3 regions of the Nocardia sp. NPDC056100 genome follow, and region 1 is predicted to be linked to each of the others. Evidence: riboswitches for the same ligand, from Rfam matches in the RefSeq annotation. Region 1 holds a riboswitch; each other region holds the start of a gene.
The links. Region 1 has a riboswitch for cobalamin ahead of metE (5-methyltetrahydropteroyltriglutamate--homocysteine S-methyltransferase). Riboswitches for the same ligand answer to the same signal wherever they lie in the genome.
Positions count from the first base shown of each region.

Region 1 (2,196 bases):
AAACGGGCAGAGGCGTCAAAAATGTTCGGCGACCGTCCCGTTCCGATGCGGGGTGTCGATCGATCGAATCGATTCCCGCGGTGCGGGATCCGCTCCGAACTCGTCTCCGGGCCGAAGAACTCTCCGCTACAACGATTCTCGCCAGGAACCTGGCCACGTCAGCGGCCCACCTATCAGGACGCCGATCCCGCACTGATCGCTGCGACCCTGCGCTGGTCGCAGGGGCGTCGGCCGTGAAACAAATACTGAGGCAACGATTCTGGGTGAGCGGCCCGCCGGTACGCCGCCGCGCGAGGGGATCACCGAGGACAATCACCGATTAGAGTTGGCGGTGACCTTCCACGTGACCCGCCGACTGGGCGTACCGGTGCGCGCCGAATTCAGCTGCCCGGATTCGCGCACCATCGTGATGCACATCGTGGCGGGCGAAGGAACGGGCAGCGTCGTCGAAACCCATGCCACCCCAATGGGTCCCGGCCCGGACGGCCAAGCCCGCACCGCAGTGGTGGAGACGACCATCGCGACCTCGGATCGTCCGGGATTCGGTTCGCACACCACGCGCTGTCGCTGCTGCGTCCGGCGATGAACCACGCCGCGAATCGATTGTGGCGCGATGATCTCGCCTACGCCGAGCGGCGCTACCGGCTGCGCACACAGCACCGGTAGAGCGGCGGCGGTCCCCTCGGGCGATGGTCCTGCCCGCGGGCTTCGGGCGGATCTCGTCCTATCGGCACCCGGACCCCTCGCGCATCGTTCGGTATGTCCACTCCGTGGGACGGACCGGACCCGCCTTTCGCTATCCCATTGGTTTTCGCTATATTCGCCTCCGCAGCTGGTTCGCCGGAGGTGGAGTCGAGGAGCCCCTGACCCCAACCCGAAGGCGTCGAAGTCCGACGGTGCGTTCGCGCGCCGGTGGGCGAGAGGGAACCCGGTGAGAATCCGGGACTGTCCCGCAGCGGTGAGTGGGAACGACAGCCGTCATTCGCACTGGGCGCCGGAAGTATGCCTGGGAAGCGACGGTCAGTAGGACCAGCCCCGGGCCTCGAGCGCCGGGGCCGACCCCATCGGGGTCGATGCCCACGAGTCCGAAGACCTGCCCGCTGTGCCGGATACGCCGTATCCGGCGGTCGTCGCCTCGTGGATTGGGCGTTGCGCCGAGTGGACCCGGGCACGGGAACGATGCTGCTGTGGGCTCGCTGGGTGTGCGCTCGTTATGGGTGGCGGTCACTGGCTGCTGAACCATGGAGTTCATTCGATGTCGAACCCTGAAAACACCTTCACCGCAACAGTGCTGGGGCTACCGCGTATCGGTCCGAACCGGGAGCTCAAGAAGGCGATCGAAGCGTACTGGGCCGGGCGCAGCGACGCCGCCGCCCTGCACGAGGTCGCCCGGAACCTGCGCACCACCGCGCTCACCGCCGCCCGTGATGCCGGGCTGGATTCGGTTCCGGTCGGCACGTTCTCGTACTACGACCAGGTCCTCGATACCGCGGTCCTGCTGGGCGCACTGCCCGAGCGGGTATCGGGTATCGCCGATGAACTGGACCGTTATTTCGCCGCCGCGCGCGGCAATGCCGAGGTCGCGCCGCTGGAAATGACCAAGTGGTTCGACACCAACTACCACTACCTGGTGCCGGAGTTGTCGGCGGCGACGCAGTTCTCGCTGCATCCAGACAAGCCGCTCGCGGAGCTGAAAGAGGCGCTGGCGCTCGGTATTCCGGCACGGCCGGTGGTGGTCGGGCCGATCACCTTCCTCAAGCTCGCCAAATCGGTCGACGGCAGCGATCTGCTCGACCTGCTGCCGAGCCTGCTGCCGCTGTACGAGCGACTGCTCGCGCTGCTGGCCGAGGCGGGGGCGAGCTGGGTGCAGATCGATGAGCCGAGTCTGGTCACCGACCTGTCCGCAGCCGAGCTGGCCGCGGTGCGCGACACCTATCAGCAACTGTCGCAGGCGAGTTCGCGGCCCTCGATCCTGGTGGCCACCTACTTCGGGCGAGTGGGGGAGGCGCTGCCCGCGCTCGCCGAGACCGGCATCGAGGGCATCGCGCTCGATCTGGTCGCCAGTGGTGACGCGGATGTGGCTGCGGCGCAGTCGATCACGAACAAGCTGATCGTGGCGGGCGTGGTCGACGGCCACAACATCTGGCGGGTGGATCCCGATCATGCGCTGCCGCGCCTGACCGGTCTGCGCGAAGC
Region 1 covers NZ_JBHJVY010000002.1:1,328,272-1,330,467, reverse strand. Annotated here, with positions in the region: partial or broken gene ACFC0O_RS18265 (DUF5914 domain-containing protein) at 302-666, shown strand; cobalamin riboswitch at 882-1,116, shown strand; gene metE (5-methyltetrahydropteroyltriglutamate--homocysteine S-methyltransferase) at 1,256-2,196, shown strand, end outside.

Region 2 (2,196 bases), on a different contig from region 1:
GGTTGCCGGAACGCCCAGATCAGCCGGGCCGCCGCGCGCACCGTGCCCGATTCGGGGGGATCCACGAAAACCCGTCCCGGTGCTTGACCGATCAGGGTCATCGCGTGCCGGACCATATCGGCGAACATGAGCAGCATCGCGCCGTCGAGCAAGACGACCACCCCCTCACCCCGATACGGGGTACTCGTGCCATGCGCCCGGCCACTGCGACCGGTCTCGACCACCACGCAATCCCGCAGCGTTCGCGCCAACTCCGGTCGCCGCCGCGCGATTTCGGTCAGAAATGTGGAAACGAGCAGTTCCAGGGCCTCCGGCACACCGAATTGCGCGTGATTCGCCAGCTGACCCACTCCCGGCGGAACACCGAGCAGTGCGCATTCTCGCGCCAATTCCCGCTCGGACAGCGGCGTGGCGGGCGGCCAGGCCCAGCCGCGATCGGAGATCAGCCGGGCCGCCCGCGCACGCAGGAGTTCGGGCTGACAGCCGGGCGAATCGGCTTCCGATCCGGCCTCGATCACGGAATAATTCTCTATCATCGCCGACCGGCCGGAGCCCGTTATGACAGCGGAACAAGTATTCAATGTCGAAGTGCGCGCGGGTGACCGCGACATAGCTGAAGAACTCGGCCAATGGCTGGAGAAGTCCGGGATCGAGGAGGTCAGCGTCACCCGCGAGCGCGGCATGATCGATCTGCAGGCGCTGGAATATCTCATCTCCGCCACCCTGGTCGAGCTGTCCGTGCTGGCCCGGCTCGGCTTCTGGATTCGCGAAAAGACGCACTGCCGAACCGTTTACGATGTGCGCGCCAAAACCGTGCTGACAGAGATGGATTGCCGGATTCGGGACGGCAAGATCGTGGTGATCACCAAAAAGGGCGCGACCGTCTACGAACCGGGAACGCCGGTCGATCTGAACAAGATCCTCGGTGACGCACTCGGATCCGCCTGAGCGTTACCAGGAAATTCACAGGTATCGATAGCTCGGCAATAGCCATTTCACGGTGCGGTTCCGCGTTTGACCTGCGCGCACGCGGTTTCGTATCGTTGAGGAACGATGCCTCGAGGAATCCGGTGCAACTCCGGAACGGTCGCGCCACTGTGAACTCCCGCCATCCGGCGGGGGGCGAGTCAGACCCTCGCATCGCGTTCAATTCACCGACGGGGACGCGCACAATCCCCACGAACTCGAGGAGTCATCGTGGCAACCTCATACGTCCCGCGTTCCGGTCTCGGAACCGGATCCCTGGCCCTGCCCACCACCGCGCTATGGCTGACCGGCACCGCCATCCTGGCACTGCTCGCGATCTACTTCATCGGGATCGACCAGGGCGCGGTATCGATCTTCGGCAGCGATATGCACGTGCACGAGTTCGTCCACGACGGCCGGCATTTCCTCGGATTCCCCTGCCACTAGCAACGGGAATCGAGCACACACAATGGAAAAGCGAATCATCGGCCGAGGCGTCCTGCTGGGCGGACTCGGCGGACTGCTGGCGTTCGCGTTCGCGCGCATTCTGGCCGAACCCATCATCGGCCGCGCCATCGATTACGAAACCGGGCGCGATGACGCCCAAATGGCCCTGGACAAGGCCGCCGGACATCCCATGGGCGATATGGCCGATACCGAATTGTTCACTCGCACCGAACAGGCCAATGTCGGAATCGGTTTCGGCATGGTCGTCTTCGGCCTGGCACTGGGCGCGCTGTTCGCGGTGGTCTACTACCTGGCGCTGCGCCGGGCCGGGAACATCACCCCGCGCAATCTCGCACTGCTCGTCGCGGGCGGAATGTTCCTGACGCTGTACGCGGTTCCGTTCCTGAAGTATCCGGCCAATCCGCCCTCGATCGGGCATCCGGACACCATCAAGGAACGCACGGCGCTCTACCTGGCGATGATCGTGATCACCGGGGTGGCGCTGATCGCGGCGATCTGGCTCGGCCGCAAACTCGCTGCGCGACTGGGCAATTGGACCGCGACGATCGCCGCCGCAGCCTCCTTCGTGGTGGTCATGGCGGTGGTCATGCTCATACTGCCGCCGCTTGGACATCTGTCGGCGAACAGTTCCTTCGGCGACTTCGACACCGAGACGCCACAGCCCCTCACCGATCCGTCCGGCAAGATCGTCTATCCGGGGTTCCCGGCCGACGACCTGTATCACTTCCGGCTGTATTCCTTTGCCGCACAACTCATCATGTG
Region 2 covers NZ_JBHJVY010000001.1:266,370-268,565, reverse strand. Annotated here, with positions in the region: gene ACFC0O_RS01330 (hypothetical protein) at 1-518, opposite strand, end outside; gene ACFC0O_RS01325 (hypothetical protein) at 559-948, shown strand; cobalamin riboswitch at 1,014-1,158, shown strand; gene ACFC0O_RS01320 (CbtB domain-containing protein) at 1,198-1,413, shown strand; gene ACFC0O_RS01315 (CbtA family protein) at 1,436-2,196, shown strand, end outside.
Region 2: another riboswitch for cobalamin. It lies ahead of ACFC0O_RS01320 (CbtB domain-containing protein); the one in region 1 lies ahead of metE (5-methyltetrahydropteroyltriglutamate--homocysteine S-methyltransferase).

Region 3 (2,196 bases), on a different contig from region 1:
CCGCCGCACGACGGGCCGGATCAGAGCAGTCGCCAGTCCTCCAGCCCGTCGTAGAGCGGTACCGCGCGCGCCAGTTTCGTGACCCGGTCGCGCAGCGCCTCGATATCGGAGCCACCCGCCAGGGCGGTGGCGATGATATCGGCGACCTCGGTGAACTCGGCATCGCCGAACCCGCGGGTGGCCAATGCGGCGGTGCCGATGCGCAGACCCGAGGTGACCATGGGCGGGCGCGGATCGAAGGGAACGGCATTGCGGTTCACCGTGATTCCGATCTCGTGCAGCAGATCCTCGCCCTGCTGACCGTCGAGCTGCGAATCCCGCAGATCCACCAGCACCAGGTGCACATCGGTACCGCCGGTGAGCACGCTGATGCCCTTGGCCGCGACATCGCTGCCGGTGAGTCGTTCGGCGAGGATCTTGGCACCGGACAGCGTGCGCTGCTGCCGATCCCGGAATTCCGCACCCGCCGCGATCTTGAACGACACCGCCTTGGCCGCGATGGCGTGCATGAGCGGTCCACCCTGCTGGCCCGGGAAGACAGCCGAATTCAGCTTCTTGGCGAATTCCTGCTTGGCCAGGATCAGACCGGAGCGCGGACCACCCAGGGTCTTGTGCACGGTGGAGGAGACGATATCGGCGTGCGGCACCGGCGAGGGATGCAATCCGGCCGCGACCAACCCGGCGAAGTGCGCCATATCGACCCACAGGTATGCGCCGACCTCATCGGCGATCTCACGGAAGGCCGCGAAATCCTGATGCCGGGGATAGGCCGACCAGCCCGCCACGATCACCTTCGGCGAGGTATTGCGGGCGATCTTGCGGACCTCGTCCATATCGATGCGATGGTCCCGCTTGCTCACGCCGTAGGCGCTCACCCGATACAGCTTGCCGGAGAAGTTCAATCGCATACCGTGCGTGAGATGCCCGCCGTGCGCCAGATCCAGGCCGAGCAGCCGGTCTCCCGGATTCATCAGCGCCATCAGCACCGCGGCATTGGCCTGCGCACCCGAATGCGGTTGCACATTGGCGAATTCCGCGCCGAACAGCTCCTTGGCGCGATCGCGGGCCAAGGTCTCCACCACATCGACGTGTTCGCAGCCGCCGTAGTAGCGGCGGCCGGGATAGCCCTCGGCGTATTTGTTGGTCAGCACGCTGCCCTGGGCCTGCAATACCGCGCGCGGTACGAAGTTCTCCGAGGCGATCATCTCCGAGGGTGTCGCGTTCGCGGGCCAGCTCGCCCGCCATGGCGGCGGCCAGCTCCGGATCGAGCTCACCGAGCGGTTGGGTGTTGACCGAGGCGGTGCGGGGATGAGAAGCAACCACTGGCGTACTCCGTTGGCTAGCAAGGGGATAGCCGACGCCCTCGGGCACGCGCACCTGAGACGGTCCGGCTCCCGCACGCGGGCGGCCCGGAGGTCGGTGCTGCGCCCAGTCCACGAGGCGGCGACCGCCGGATACGGCGCATCCGGCACAGCGGGCAGGTCTTCGGACTCACAGGCACCGGCCCGAATTCGGCCGCCCTACCGGCCGTCGCTTCCCGGGCTGTCGGTCGCCCAGTGCGTGTGACGGCGTTCGTTCCTGCTCACCGCTGCGGGACAGTCCCGGATTCCCACCGGGTTCCCTCTTCGCCCGCGGGCTCGCACCGTGCGGACTTCGACGCCGGGGATCGATCCGGGGGCTCCCGATATCGCGATCACCGGCGAACCAGCTGCGTACGAAGCATACGATGCCCGCACGCCCGGGGCGCGCTCCGGTCAGTCGCGCAGGAATCGCACCGAAGTATCGCCCGCGCCGGTGCTTTCGACCCGGCAGCGCACCCGGTAGACCTCGGCGATGAGTTCCTCGGTCAGCACCTGCGCCGGAGCGCCGGTCGCCACCACGCGGCCGTGTTGCAGCACCACCAGTACATCGCAGAACATGGCGGCCAGATTCAGGTCGTGCAGGGCCAGGATCGCGGTCACCGGCAGGGCGCGGACCAGGGTGAGGATCTCGAGCTGATGCGCGATATCGAGATGGTTGGTGGGCTCGTCGAGCAGGAGTTCGCGGGGTTCCTGCGCCAGCGCGCTCGCGATCAGCGTGCGCTGGCGCTCACCTCCGGAGAGCGTGTGCCAGCGCTGAGTCGCCTTGTCCGCCAATCCCGCCGCGGTGAGCGCGGCGTCGATGGCCGCGGTATCCGCGCCCGGATCGCCGCCGAAC
Region 3 covers NZ_JBHJVY010000005.1:174,464-176,659, reverse strand. Annotated here, with positions in the region: partial or broken gene glyA (serine hydroxymethyltransferase) at 21-1,245, opposite strand; cobalamin riboswitch at 1,459-1,656, opposite strand; gene ACFC0O_RS37520 (ABC transporter ATP-binding protein) at 1,755-2,196, opposite strand, start outside.
Region 3: another riboswitch for cobalamin. It lies ahead of glyA (serine hydroxymethyltransferase); the one in region 1 lies ahead of metE (5-methyltetrahydropteroyltriglutamate--homocysteine S-methyltransferase).